Regions from separate parts of the Vibrio sp. V30_P3S12P165 genome, predicted to be linked through region 1. Evidence: predicted binding sites of a transcription regulator. Region 1 holds the regulator's gene; each other region holds the start of a gene.
The links. Region 1 encodes PurR, which represses purine synthesis genes. Its sites were predicted from a motif close to TNANGNAAACGTTTNCNTNA; they were not measured.

Region 1 (4,358 bases):
GTCCGCTCACTTTGTTGGTATGTCACTGGGAACGATTATTGTTAGAAATATGGCAGAGTTGGCTGGCGAGCGTGTCAAGAGTATGGTACTCGGCGGAGCGGTTACTCGATTAAATATTCGTTCACAAGTCTTGGTGACACTTGGCCACTTGAGTAAACATATCATGCCTTATATGTGGCTTTACCGCTTATTTGCATACGTTGTCATGCCGCAATCAAGCCAAAAAGAATCTAGACACTTATTTGTCAGAGAGGCCCAGAAGCTTTGTCAAAAAGAGTTTAAACGCTGGTTTACCTTGACGGCTGAAGTGAATCCATTAATGCGTTATTTTAAAGAAAGAGCGTTACCGATTCCTACGTTATATGTAATGGGGGCGTGTGATTATATGTTTCTTCATCCCGTTAGAGAGATGGTTGCAGCACATCAGCAGAGTGAATTAGTAGAAATTCCTGATTGCGGCCATGTCTGTAACGTTGAGCAGCCGCGTTTGTTTAATCAAGTCTCTATCGATTTTATTTACCAGCAAAGCAATTAATGGTGCTTTGTCCGCTGATAGCGTAATCGTTTAATTAGCCATTTGGCCAGCAATGGAAAAAGGCCAAGTAATACAAAAGAAAATAACACAGAAGGGGATATGATCCCCGAGAGCTGATCTATTTCACTCAACTGAGTTCCCGCATTAATATACACTGCCGTTCCAGGTAGCATACCTAATTGGCTGACCCAGTAATAGCGCCAAGTCGTTATCGAGGTGAGCCCCATTAATAAGTTAATCAGAAAAAAAGGCAAAATAGGCATCAGTCTTAACGAAAATAGGTATAAGGCACCATCTTGACTGATTCCATGATTGAGTGTAATCAACTTATCAGAGAAGCGGCGGTATACCCATTCTTTGAGCAAATAGCGGCTAATCAAAAAGGCGATCGTTGCTCCCAGTGTACTGGCAAAAGACACTAAAAATAAACTGATCCAAAAACCAAATAAGGCCGCACCAAGAAGAGTAAATACAGCCGCGCCAGGAACGGAAAAGGCGGTTAATAAGACATAAAAAACAAAATAGAGCAGAGCTGCGATGGCAAAATGTTCATCAATCCATAGAGATAGTTGAGTGTGGTGCTGTTTGATCGAGCTTAGATTGAGATATTGTTGTAAATTGACAGTGAGCAAGATCACTATCGCAAGTAGTATCAATCCAACCAGCATTTTTCGGGTCATTGAGCGGCCTATACTATAGTGGAAAAATTTAATTAGTGGCAAAATTTAGCGTTATCCAATGGATACAGAATAGAACATATTTGGGTATCGTGTGATTTAGGTTAAACCATGACAATAATTAGCCCTACGCAAGTTGGTTGGGTATACAACTCGCTGAGGGACTAATTATTGTTTGAGTGCTGAAAAGCATGAAGAGAGTGTTTTTAAGATAAACGCTTAATAAGTTCCTCGCGTCGCGAAAGCGGAATGACTGACCAGTGCTTTCTTTCAATTGCGCCTTCTAATGCCCACAATAGCTCTAGGCTAACTTCGCTGGAATGGCTTTGTTGTATCGCTTGATAAGCAGCTAGTGCGCCTTGTTGATGCAGTTGTTCAACGGAGTTGATGCCGGCTTTTTTCAACATGCGCTCAGTGGCTAGTCGTAAATTTGGTAAATCTTTCAGCCGTTCTGGTTTTGATTGCTCTTGGTTGTCTCGTTCAAGTTGAGCAATTTTTAAAGCGGATTGTGCCTCAGATAAGATGAATTGCGGATCTGACCAGCTCGTTTCAGGAAAAGCATAATATTTGGTCACAACGGGGAACCCTTTTTTTGTATACACATAGGGTTGATAACCTTGTTGTTTAAATTTGGCGGCTAATTTATCGTTTGCTCGTATATGCAGTTGGTTATTAACCACTAACGCAAACATCGTGTCATTAGTAAAAATGCCAAAACCACCAAACATTGAACGCGATTTGATACGGCCAAGTGGCTCAAAAAGTCGCATTGAGTCTTTTAATACGGGTTTATCCATGTTGTAAATCTCGGTGTATTAACTAATTCGCCACCAAATCAGGTCCGAGAGACTAGCAAAAAACTGCTAAAAGATGTCAATAAGAAGTTAACTTCCTGTCTATGCAGTTTAGCCATCGGCAACCCCGCTACCTACCACATTCGGGTTTAGGCCGGAGGCTTTGCGTCCCACCCTTTCAGATGGTTTGCCCTGTGCGTGACATACTGTATTCCGAGTATTACCTCAGAATACGGATGATAAAGTCATTAAAACTGAACCGTTGTCACTTTTCATTTTTTTGAAAATGTGACTCTGGTTCGATTTTTAGTGATTTTAATCGGTTTAGTTACGCTTATCCATCATTTTTTGGTTAAGTCTCGTACCGTATCGCGTTCAACAATTTCTGGATGCATTTCAAATGTACGGCGTTCGTGTTCTTTATCTTTAATTCGTTCCAGCAGTATTTCAAAGGCATTTTTACCGACTCGGCGTTTGGGCTGGTGAATGGTAGTTAATGGTGGCGAAAAATATTCAGCAAGTTCAATATTATCGTATCCGATAATGGACATGTCGTCAGGAACTCTAACTCCACGTTGTTGTAAACGGCTGATTAAGCCAAGTGCCATCGTATCATTAAAACAAAATACAGCGGTTGGGCGAGTATCCATGGCGAGAATTTTATCGGCCGCTAAAACGGCGGTATCACATTCAAAGTTACCTTCTAAAATCCAATCATCATTAACGGGAAGGTTCGCTTCGGCCATGGCACGACGAAATCCAGTAATCCGTTCTTGGCAAGCGGCTTTGACAAAATGACCACTAAGACAAGCGATAGCTTTATGCCCTTTCTCAATCAGATACTTCGTTGCGAGATAACCCCCTTCTTCTGAGTTATCAATGATCTTATCCGCTTGAGATGTTTCTGGCCCCCAATCCATAATGACTTTAGGAATGTCTGGGTGGCTTTCGAGCATTTCCAGTAACTCTTCTGTTAAGTCAGAGCACATGACCAACATGCCATCGACACGTTTTTCTGCCAACATGCGAATGTAGTCACGTTGTTTTTCATAAATCCCACCGGTATTACATAAAATCAATGTATACCCTTGGCGGTAGCAATAACTTTCAACCCCATCAATCACTTCAGAAAAGAAAAGATTGGTTGATTGCGTGACGAGCATACCAATTGTACGTGTTGTGTTGCATTTTAAGCTCCTTGCCACCGCGCTTGGTGCGTAGTTCAGTTGCTTAACTGCTTCGAGTACTTTTTCTTGTGTCGTTTCTGCAACAAAACGGGTTTTGTTGATCACATGAGATACGGTCGTTGTGGATACACCCGCTAAGCGTGCAACGTCTTTAATCGTAGCCATAAATTTATCCTATCAATGACTGCTGGAGCCGGCATAGGCTTTCACTTCATTGAGTGCAGCAGTAGTTATACCCAGGCTTCCCTCTGATAGGGGCATTCGGCGTTATGATGCGATAGGCGATGTTGATTTTATGATACTGGCTGAGAAAAATAGCCATTTTGCCTGTTGCTTGACGATAACGCTTCATGATTTGGGCACCGGCTTTAATTAGCCTAAAAGTAATAAAAAAACAAAAACCGCTGTTAAATAGCGGCTTGATTTTTACATTCATCTTGTCAGTAGCGAGCAAGATTTTAGACTGCAACGACTCAACCCGCAATGAAATTTAGCTTAAATATGCATTATAACCATACAAAATTGTCAGTAAACGTAGCAATTTGTGAGCAAGAGCCGTGTATCTTGATTTGCTGGTTTATTGGTTATTGAGTATCACTGAGTTCAGCGTTGTTATGCTGACTGACCCAATCTCGCATTGATTGCCACATCAGTCCCATCGTTTCAAACCAATAGCGCTCTGTTTGTTCTAGATATTTGGCTTTGGGAATGTATTTATCCCAAGCTTGACTCACCTTCGTTTGGGCTAGGTAGTTGGTCGGAGCAGGGATAGGCGTGAGTCCAACAGAGTGAAATTCATTCATCGCTCGTGCCATATGACTTGCAGAAGTGACAAGAACCAGTTTTTTATGCTGAACAAAAGCAGCAGCTTGCCGCGCTTCTTCCCAAGTATCTTGTGCGGTTTCCAGTAAAATAATATCAGATTTTGACACACCAAGCGCGAGAGCCACCTTGGCGAGCATTCTCGCATGGCTAAATTCAGTACCACCGGCATAGCCTGATAAAATCAGCTTAGCGCCAGGGTACATGTGTAAAATACGGATGCCTTCCGTTAAGCGCATCAATGCCGTTCGAGTTAACTCCGAGGTGGGTGGAATCGTACCATCCACAACATGGCCATTGCCAAGCACCATCACATAATCAACGGAACCGTCGACGGGCAGAA
Region 2 (4,358 bases), on a different contig from region 1:
GGCGAGTTTAATTTGTTTTATTTAGGTGAGCGAATTGCAACCAATGTTGAGCAATTGAAAGCGGTGGCTTTTGCTGCGCCAAAGCCGGGTAATCAAGCTCCTCAAGCTGAGCTTTAATTAATCACATAAAAAGGGTAGCCGTAAGCAACCCTTTTTATGTGATTAATACTATCTCCTTCCTACTTGAAGCTGCAGGGGCTACGTTTGCTCACCCCAATCGCATCGCCTGTATATGCTTATGGGGATGATGAGAGCCATCCGTGGCACTCACCAAAGGCCAGCCTACGGCTGTTCAAATTTGTCACGTTGCCGCCAAACTGCAACTCTCAGTTGTTTGGGTATACATCCTATTATTGGTCGGCATAACCATGGATCCCCAAAGGTTTTCCATCTAAAAAGGCTTTGCCTTGCTTCATAGCTAAACGCTCTTCCACAAACCATTGCACCACTAACGGATAGATACGATATTCTTGAGCTTGTACCTTTGCCGTTAGTGTTTCAACGGTATCCTCGTCAAAAATGGGCACTTTTGCTTGAAGAATAACAGGCCCACCATCCAATTGTTCTGTCACAAAGTGGACGCTTGTGCCATGTTCTTCATCTCCAGCATGAATGGCTCTTTGATAGGTATTAAGGCCTGGATACTTAGGTAACAGTGATGGGTGAATATTAATCATGCGCCCTAAGTAGTGGCGAACAAAATCACTGCTGAGAATACGCATATAGCCAGCTAAAACGATCAAGTCTGGTGTGTATTGATCGATATACTGCATTAATGCGTCATCAAAAGCATCACGAGTCTCATAAGCGTTTGGATCCACAAAATGTGCTGCTGCACCTGCCTTTTTGGCCCGTTCTAAAGCATATGCTGTTGCTTTGTTTGAAAAAACAGCCGTTACTTTGCCACCATGTTTACTGGCTTCACAGGCATCAATGATCGCTTGTAAATTGGTTCCATTTCCTGAAACTAAAACAACAATACTTTTCATCAATTATTTGATCTCTACTTGCTCTTCATTCGCTTGTGCCGAGGCTATTTCACCGATAATCCATGCGTTTTCGCCTTGGTGTTGTAACAGCTCGACCGCTGCTTGTGCTTGATTCTTTGGTAGGGCAATAATTAGTCCGACACCACAGTTGAAGGTGCGATACATTTCGCGTGTTGTCACATTTCCTTTTTGTTGTAGCCAAGTGAAAATGGCAGGCCATTGCCAACTGTTGCCATCAATCACTGCTTTTGCTCCTTCAGGTAATACGCGAGGGATGTTTTCCCAGAAACCACCACCAGTAATGTGCGAAATGGCGTGAATATCGTGTTCAGCAATCAGTTTTAATCCTGATTTAATATAGATTTTAGTCGGTTCTAACAGGTGTTCGCCGATCGCTTTACCTTCCAGCATTTCGTTTTTATCGGCACCGGACACTTCCAGAATTTTACGAACCAGAGAGTAACCATTTGAGTGCGGACCACTTGAACCGACGGCGATCAATGCATCTCCTGCAGCCACTTTTCTACCGTCGATGATGTTTTCTTTTTCTACTACTCCGACACAAAAGCCAGCTACATCGTAGTCTTCGCCTTCATACATTCCAGGCATTTCTGCGGTTTCGCCCCCAATCAGAGCGCAGCCCGCTTGAACACAACCATCAGCAATACCAGAAACGACATCTGCTGCTGTCTCTACGTCTAATTTTCCCGTGGCATAATAATCCAGGAAAAAGAGTGGCTCTGCACCTTGTACAATTAAGTCATTGACACACATGGCGACTAAATCAATCCCAATCGTGTCATGCTTTTTCATATCCAAAGCCAGTCGTAATTTGGTTCCAACTCCGTCGGTTCCTGAAACGAGAACGGGCTGTTTATACTTAGTTGGCAGTTCACATAGGGCACCAAAACCACCAATACCGCCCATGACCTCAGGGCGACGAGTGCGTTTGACTGCTCCTTTTATTCGTTCAACAAGCGCATTGCCTGCATCGATGTCTACGCCAGCATCTTTGTAGCTAAGAGAAGTGTTGTTACCGCTCACGGGGAAAGTCCTCGATCTAGTTGGATATGAAAACGAGACTATTCTACAGGCTTAAACCAAAAAGGAAAACGTTTGCGTCAGATTTTTATCAAGATTTTAGGTCGGAAAACCGCAATAAATGAGTGTATAATCTGAAAGTTTATTTAAATTATGCCGGAGATGGAAATGAAAGTTGTTGAAGTAAAACACCCTCTAGTAAAACATAAAATTGGTCTGATGCGAGAAGGTGATATCAGCACGAAACGTTTTCGTGAGTTAGCCACCGAAGTTGGGAGCCTACTTACTTATGAAGCGACTGCTGACTTTGAAACAGAAAAAGTAACTATTGACGGCTGGAACGGTCCTGTTGAAGTGGATCAAATTAAAGGCAAGAAGGTCACCGTAGTGCCTATTTTACGGGCTGGATTGGGAATGATGGATGGCGTATTGGAACATATTCCAAGTGCTCGTATTAGTGTGGTGGGGGTTTATCGAGACGAAGAAACATTAGAGCCAGTACCTTATTTCAACAAACTGGCTTCCAATATTGAAGAGCGCATTGCGATGGTGGTTGACCCAATGCTTGCTACCGGCGGTTCTATGATTGCCACGATTGATCTACTTAAAGAGAAAGGATGCAACCAAATTAAGGTCTTGGTTTTAGTCTCTGCGCCTGAAGGTATTGAAGCGTTGGCCAAAGCACACCCTGATGTTGAGTTGTACACGGCGGCTATTGATGAAAAACTCAATGACAAAGGTTATATCGTTCCTGGTTTAGGGGATGCTGGGGATAAGATCTTCGGGACGAAATAATTTCGTATTCTTGTAAAGTATTCTTGTAAAGAAGAGGCACTATTGGTTCCTCTTCTCAACATTCAGCGAGCTTATTTATTTAGACGCAGTGTGCCACTTTTTCTGGTGATATTTTTCGATGTGCCTTTATTGTTTGTTGTTGATGAATCACGATGCGGTTTACATTTTTCACGCCCTTTTTTCGTATTAGGCCCATGACGATGTTCATGCGCATCTCGCCCTTTAAAGGTTCGATGTGTAACTGGCTTAGTGGTTCGGCTATCAAATAATTTGGCATTGGTTGCTTTTGGGATAGTTTGCCCTTTACTGCCTGTTCGAGATGCTTCTTCGGTACTGATTGATCCTTCACACATGGCTAAAATTTCATTGACTTCAGCTTCTGTTAAATAACGCCATTGTCCGTTAGGAATACCCTCTAAAGTAATATTCATGATTCTCACCCGGCGCAATTTAAATACTTCATACCCTAACGCTTCACACATACGACGAATTTGCCGGTTTAAGCCTTGAGTGAGAACAATGCGAAAGGCATATTTTGTTTCTTGGGTGACTTTGCAAGGAAGCGTCACAGTATCGAGAATATTCACACCGCTGGCCATCTGGTGAATAAACTGCTCGGTGATCGGCTTGTTGACTCGCACTACATACTCTTTTTCGTGATTATTCCCTGCGCGGAGAATTTTATTCACAATATCCCCATCATTGGTTAAAAAGATTAATCCATCTGAGGGTTTATCTAAACGGCCAATAGGAAAGATACGTTTGCTGTGGCCAATGAAATCAACAATATTTCCGGGCACATCTCGTTCCGTGGTACAAGTAATCCCTGTTGGTTTATTTAACGCAATGTAGATGGGTTTTTCTTTATAGCCGACCGGATTGCCATCAATACAGACAGTATCTTGCTCTGTGACTTTTGTTCCCATCTGGGGAATTTCCCCATTAATGGTGACTCGGCCTTGTTCTATTAATTTGTCGGCTTCTCGGCGTGAACAAAATCCTGTTTCACTGATGTATTTATTTAAGCGTTTTTCATGGGGTGTCATGGTGGCTCCTAACGTTTCGCAACGGAGTGGTCAATCAAAATGATAATATTATCTACGTGAGGGGTCGTATTTTATCAGTTATTACCGGTTAACCAAGTCGTTTTTGGTGGCGCTCTCGGTTATCATTTTTTTGATGGCGACTTTTTCGAAGTAAGATATAGACAGCCCCAGTCCCGCCATGGAAACGTTGTGCGCTATGAGCACATTGCACTTCATCAATTTGAGTTAACCAATGAGCGACAAAGCTTTTGATCATTGCGGGCGGAGTTGAGCGCTCTCCTCGTCCATGTATAATTAAGATCGTTCGCATATCCAGCCTCATACATTGGGCTAGAAAATGGCAGACCTCGTCCCGCGCTTGTTTTAGTGTTTTACGGTGTAAGTCTAGCCTTGCCTGAATGGGGTATTTACCTAATCGTAATTTTTTGTACACACCATCTTGTACCCCATCTTTTTTGTATTCCACTACGTCATCGGGTTTTAGCAT
Region 3 (4,358 bases), on a different contig from region 1:
GTAAAATCAGCACGGTTGGACTGGCATCGACAATCACTTTATCAGTCAACAAAATCATCCCGACGCTATGACTATGATAAAGCGCGTCAAATTTTTGTAAGGTTTCTTGTAGCTTTTCTTCTGTTTGCGAAGAAGCATGGGCTAGTGTTTTTACCCATTGCGTAATACGGTCAAACTCGTCGGTATGTCGGCTTCTTTTGGGGGCCTCGACGGTACTCAGTAAATTTTTCATGCCTTTTTCGAAGTAGCTAAAGCGTCGACTCACTGTGACCCAAAAAATACCGTACATAATGCAGGCAATTGCGCTCGTGACGATGAGCATCACTGCAATGAGTAAAATAAACACACTTTTCGCCCGCTGAAAGTAAATTCTCGGTTCAGTAGTTTTTAAAATCGCGATAGTATTATTGAGACGATCCGTGATGAAGCTGTGATGAGTCAAATGTTGGCCCGTGCGTTCAATCAGGTCGTGATCATGCTCATTTTGTTGAGGCGATAACCAAAACGAGAGACTTTCATCGTCGATTAATAGTTGATTATCGGCCATTAAAATTCCCTCATAATGCTGAGGAAAACGATTTGTTAAGTTTTGCCCCCATAGCATCCAACCGACCGATTCAGTATTGCCTTCACTGTTTCTTACCGCCGTCAAGCTCACCACCCATAACTGTTGATCGATTCGAACTAAGCTTGCCATACTGGTTTTTTTAGCATCTGGCTGAGTGTTCATGTGTTGCAAATAAGAAGAGATAGCCTGCGCTTGCAATAACATTTCAGCTTGTTTTGCCCCATCATTGGTTTGATTATAGGCCAGCATCAAGGAGTAATTAGGCCGAATAAAAGCCATCAAATCTAAGCTCAGGGCACTTAATCCCTCTGGAGTTAAGTTTCGTTCAGCATACCCGGGATCTTGGCCGGTTAGCAGCCTATAGGACTCATCCCAATATGCCCAATCATAGGATGTATCTTCTTGCCTTTGAACTAAAGACTCAATCACCGATAAAGCTTGATGACTAGCGCGATGCACTTCTATGTTCTCTAACTCATCAAGGCTATAGAGAAAAAAATACCGCGTCAGCAATAAGCTACTCAGGACAACACCGATTAATCCAAGCGCGAATAGCAACGCGGTTTTAATTTCTAAGTTAATCATTCGAAGCATTGCGGAGAACTCATCAACGTTATCGTTATGAGTACGATACTAGTGGTTAAGGCGAATAAATAACATGATCTTATTCATACATATATTATCAGTACTGATACGTTGTCCATTTTATGACCTCACAGGTAGAAAAATACGCTGAGCCCCATTTCATCAGCTTTATAAGAATTTGAGCCCTATAAGAGCTGGTTTATTTTTCAAATACCAAATTAGCTTCGACTTACCAGTATTCTGGCGATTATTGACGCATTAAGTTTGACGACACTCAAAGGCAAACGTTTTCTTTTTTTTATCTTTCCAGTATGATCGCCGCTGTTTTCGCTCTCAAGATAGTGAAGTCTTCCAGTGATTAAGCCCATGATAGAGACTTCACTTTGTACTGAAACAACTTGACGTTGCCGATAAGCAACAAATGAGTGACAAGAGTCATCTGACACAAATTTGCACCGATCTCACCATCCCTATGAGCATCGGTACAGCGTGTGATTGAACCAATACCACAGCAACTTTAAGTGGCAAGGGTATTAATGCATAACTAATAAGGATTCTTTATGTTGGGAACAGCAACGCTCAATAGTGCAACCCGCGTTCTTCTACTTGGCTCTGGAGAGTTAGGAAAAGAAGTGGCTATCGAATGTCAACGACTAGGTTTAGAAGTGATTGCTTGTGATCGCTACGCCAATGCGCCTGCGATGCAAGTTGCACACCGTAGCCATGTGTTCGATATGCTCAACCCTCAAGCATTACAACAAATTATTGAGCTAGAAAAACCGCATTACATCGTTCCAGAAGTAGAAGCTATCGCAACAGCGAAACTACTTGAGCTGGAAGCACAAGGCATGACCATTGTGCCTAATGCTCATGCCATCTGCTTAACCATGAACCGAGAAGGGATCCGTCGCCTAGCGGCTGAGCAACTTGCTCTACCAACCTCGCCTTACCAATTCGCTGACCATTACACTGAGTTTGTCGCTGCAATAGAGCAGGTCGGTTTACCTTGTGTATGTAAACCGATAATGAGTTCATCAGGTAAAGGACAAAGCATCATCAAAACCCCTGAAGACATCGAAGCCGCGTGGCAATATGCTCAAGCCGGAGGGCGTAGCGGTGCAGGCCGGGTCATTGTTGAAGGATTTATCGATTTTGATTATGAAATTACATTGCTCACCGTTCGAGCCAGTGATGGCATACACTTCTGTGCCCCTATCGGTCATCGACAAGAACAGGGCGATTATCGTGAATCTTGGCAACCACAAAAGATGTCAGAAAATGCTTTAAAAGCCGCTGAATACGTCGCTGAAGAGATTGTTAATGCGCTGGGAGGTTACGGAATTTTTGGTGTTGAGCTGTTTATTAAAGGCGACCAAGTCATTTTTAATGAAGTCTCCCCTCGCCCGCATGATACCGGCATGGTCACACTAATTTCACAAGATCTTTCTGAATTTGCACTGCATGTGCGTGCGTTTCTTGGTTTACCGGTCGGAAGCATTATTCAATATGGCCCATCGGCATCTGCCGCGCTACTCGGTCAGGGAACCGCCAATGATATCAAGTTTTCAGGTATCGAGGAGGCCTTGAGTATTCCAACCGCTCAGCTTCGCTTATTTGCAAAACCGGATATTGATGGACGACGTCGCTTAGGGGTTATTTTAACCAGAGGCAAAGACACCACACAAGCAACTGATCGAGCTATTGAGAGTGTCAAATCAGTTAAAATCCATTATTAGATCAACCGATTGTCTATACCCAAGTCGGTGTGCTGACTTGGGTATCATGATCTTATCCGGTGAGGACTTTTCTTAACGCTCGATTAGCCATACCTCTTCGGCAAAACGACTGAGCCCTTTTTTAGCCCGTTTTGGATGCTGTGCTCCTAACTCATCCCTATGCAATTGAGTCACAGAAAGCCCAGTAAACAATCGGCGAATCGCTTTTTCGGTTACACTAAATGGTGGGCCAGTGAGTTCATTTTGCGGATAATCTAAGGTCACCAATAAAATCCGTCCACCTTGATTTAATAAAGAAAGTAGCCGATTCGCATACTCATTCCACATACTTTCAGGTAGCGCAACCAGAGCCGCACGATCATAAATAATATCAACAGGATGAATAGGCGCAGTAAAAATATCGCCCGTGTACAGGCAAATTTCATCAAACTGATAACACGTATGCTGAGCCGATAATTCGGTCACTAGCGGCGTGTATAAATGTTCGGCAAAAAAAGCACGAACGGCAATGGGGCTCAGTTCAACGCCTTGAACACTATCATGCTGTTCAGCTAACCATACCAAATCTTCACTTTTACCACATAGCGGAAGCAATACAGTATCGTGACGTTTAGGTTTCACCATCGGCCAATATTTCATCAACAATGGATTAACTTCCATGAGGTGAAATCCAATTTGATTCGCCGCCCATTTATTATGCCAAAATTCGAAATCGATCATTACAACGCTTTAAGAGCCGAAAAGCGTTAGCATAACTCAACCTCGCCAATGAATGCCAGTTACACTCAAATTCATCTTTTGTTACATCCGCAGCGGGAACTAATTTTATGGTTAAGTTTCATAGTATTATCGACCATCAAGCCCGTTAAGGTAACCCGTTAAGGTAATTAGTGTGATCAACCACTCACTCTATAGAAATGAAGGAGTCAACACATTGAGTTTGCACTCTTAGCCCCAATACTTTATCTAGGTAACAGCCTTTTGTTGGATTAGGATTCTTTTAGGTTTCACTTTTGACCTAAGCAACATCTGTTAAGGAGAGTGAATGAGTCTATTGCTGAGAACCACTGCGCTCATGCTACTAACGCTAAGCCGAGCGCCAGCTTTGGCCGCCGCCATTCCGGTTATCAATTCATCCCCGCAGGAGCCACAAGGAGAGTACCAAAATCAAATTAATGCTCAACGATTCAAACATAGCTTAAGTGGCCTATACGGCATTCAATCAACCCACGATAACGTATTACAACCGTACGATGATTTTGATGTGCTCTACAGCAAAGCGCACCAAGCTCAGCATGAACTTGAAACCCTGTGTAAAAGTACTGCAATGCTGACATCAACACACTCTCTCTTCGGCGGTGTTAAATCTCAGCATCGAGCCAGAGAAAAAGTCGCGCTGGAACTCGGCGGACAAGCCGCACGAATTACTGACCTTGCGCGTGCCACCATCATCGCCGATGATGTACCAA

Region 2: purM (phosphoribosylformylglycinamidine cyclo-ligase) is a predicted target of PurR. The motif match lies at 2,094-2,113, and genes of this name have one in related genera.
Region 3: purT (formate-dependent phosphoribosylglycinamide formyltransferase) is a predicted target of PurR. The motif match lies at 1,430-1,449, and genes of this name have one in related genera.

What each region holds. Positions count from the first base shown of each region.
Region 1 is NZ_WXWH01000030.1:191,480-195,837, reverse strand. It holds gene CAG57_RS06535 (alpha/beta fold hydrolase) at 1-535, shown strand, start outside; gene CAG57_RS06530 (TVP38/TMEM64 family protein) at 532-1,215, opposite strand; gene CAG57_RS06525 (TfoX/Sxy family DNA transformation protein) at 1,419-2,009, opposite strand; cyclic di-GMP riboswitch class I at 2,124-2,208, opposite strand; gene purR (HTH-type transcriptional repressor PurR) at 2,348-3,358, opposite strand; gene elyC (envelope biogenesis factor ElyC) at 3,778-4,358, opposite strand, start outside.
Region 2 is NZ_WXWH01000077.1:117,884-122,241, reverse strand. It holds gene CAG57_RS15540 (class II glutamine amidotransferase) at 1-117, shown strand, start outside; gene purN (phosphoribosylglycinamide formyltransferase) at 351-989, opposite strand; gene purM (phosphoribosylformylglycinamidine cyclo-ligase) at 993-2,033, opposite strand; gene upp (uracil phosphoribosyltransferase) at 2,199-2,825, shown strand; gene rluF (23S rRNA pseudouridine(2604) synthase RluF) at 2,897-3,871, opposite strand; gene smrA (DNA endonuclease SmrA) at 3,960-4,358, opposite strand, start outside.
Region 3 is NZ_WXWH01000040.1:14,070-18,427, forward strand. It holds gene CAG57_RS08720 (EAL domain-containing protein) at 1-1,162, opposite strand, end outside; gene purT (formate-dependent phosphoribosylglycinamide formyltransferase) at 1,714-2,889, shown strand; gene CAG57_RS08730 (thiopurine S-methyltransferase) at 2,962-3,609, opposite strand; gene CAG57_RS08735 (RelA/SpoT domain-containing protein) at 3,935-4,358, shown strand, end outside.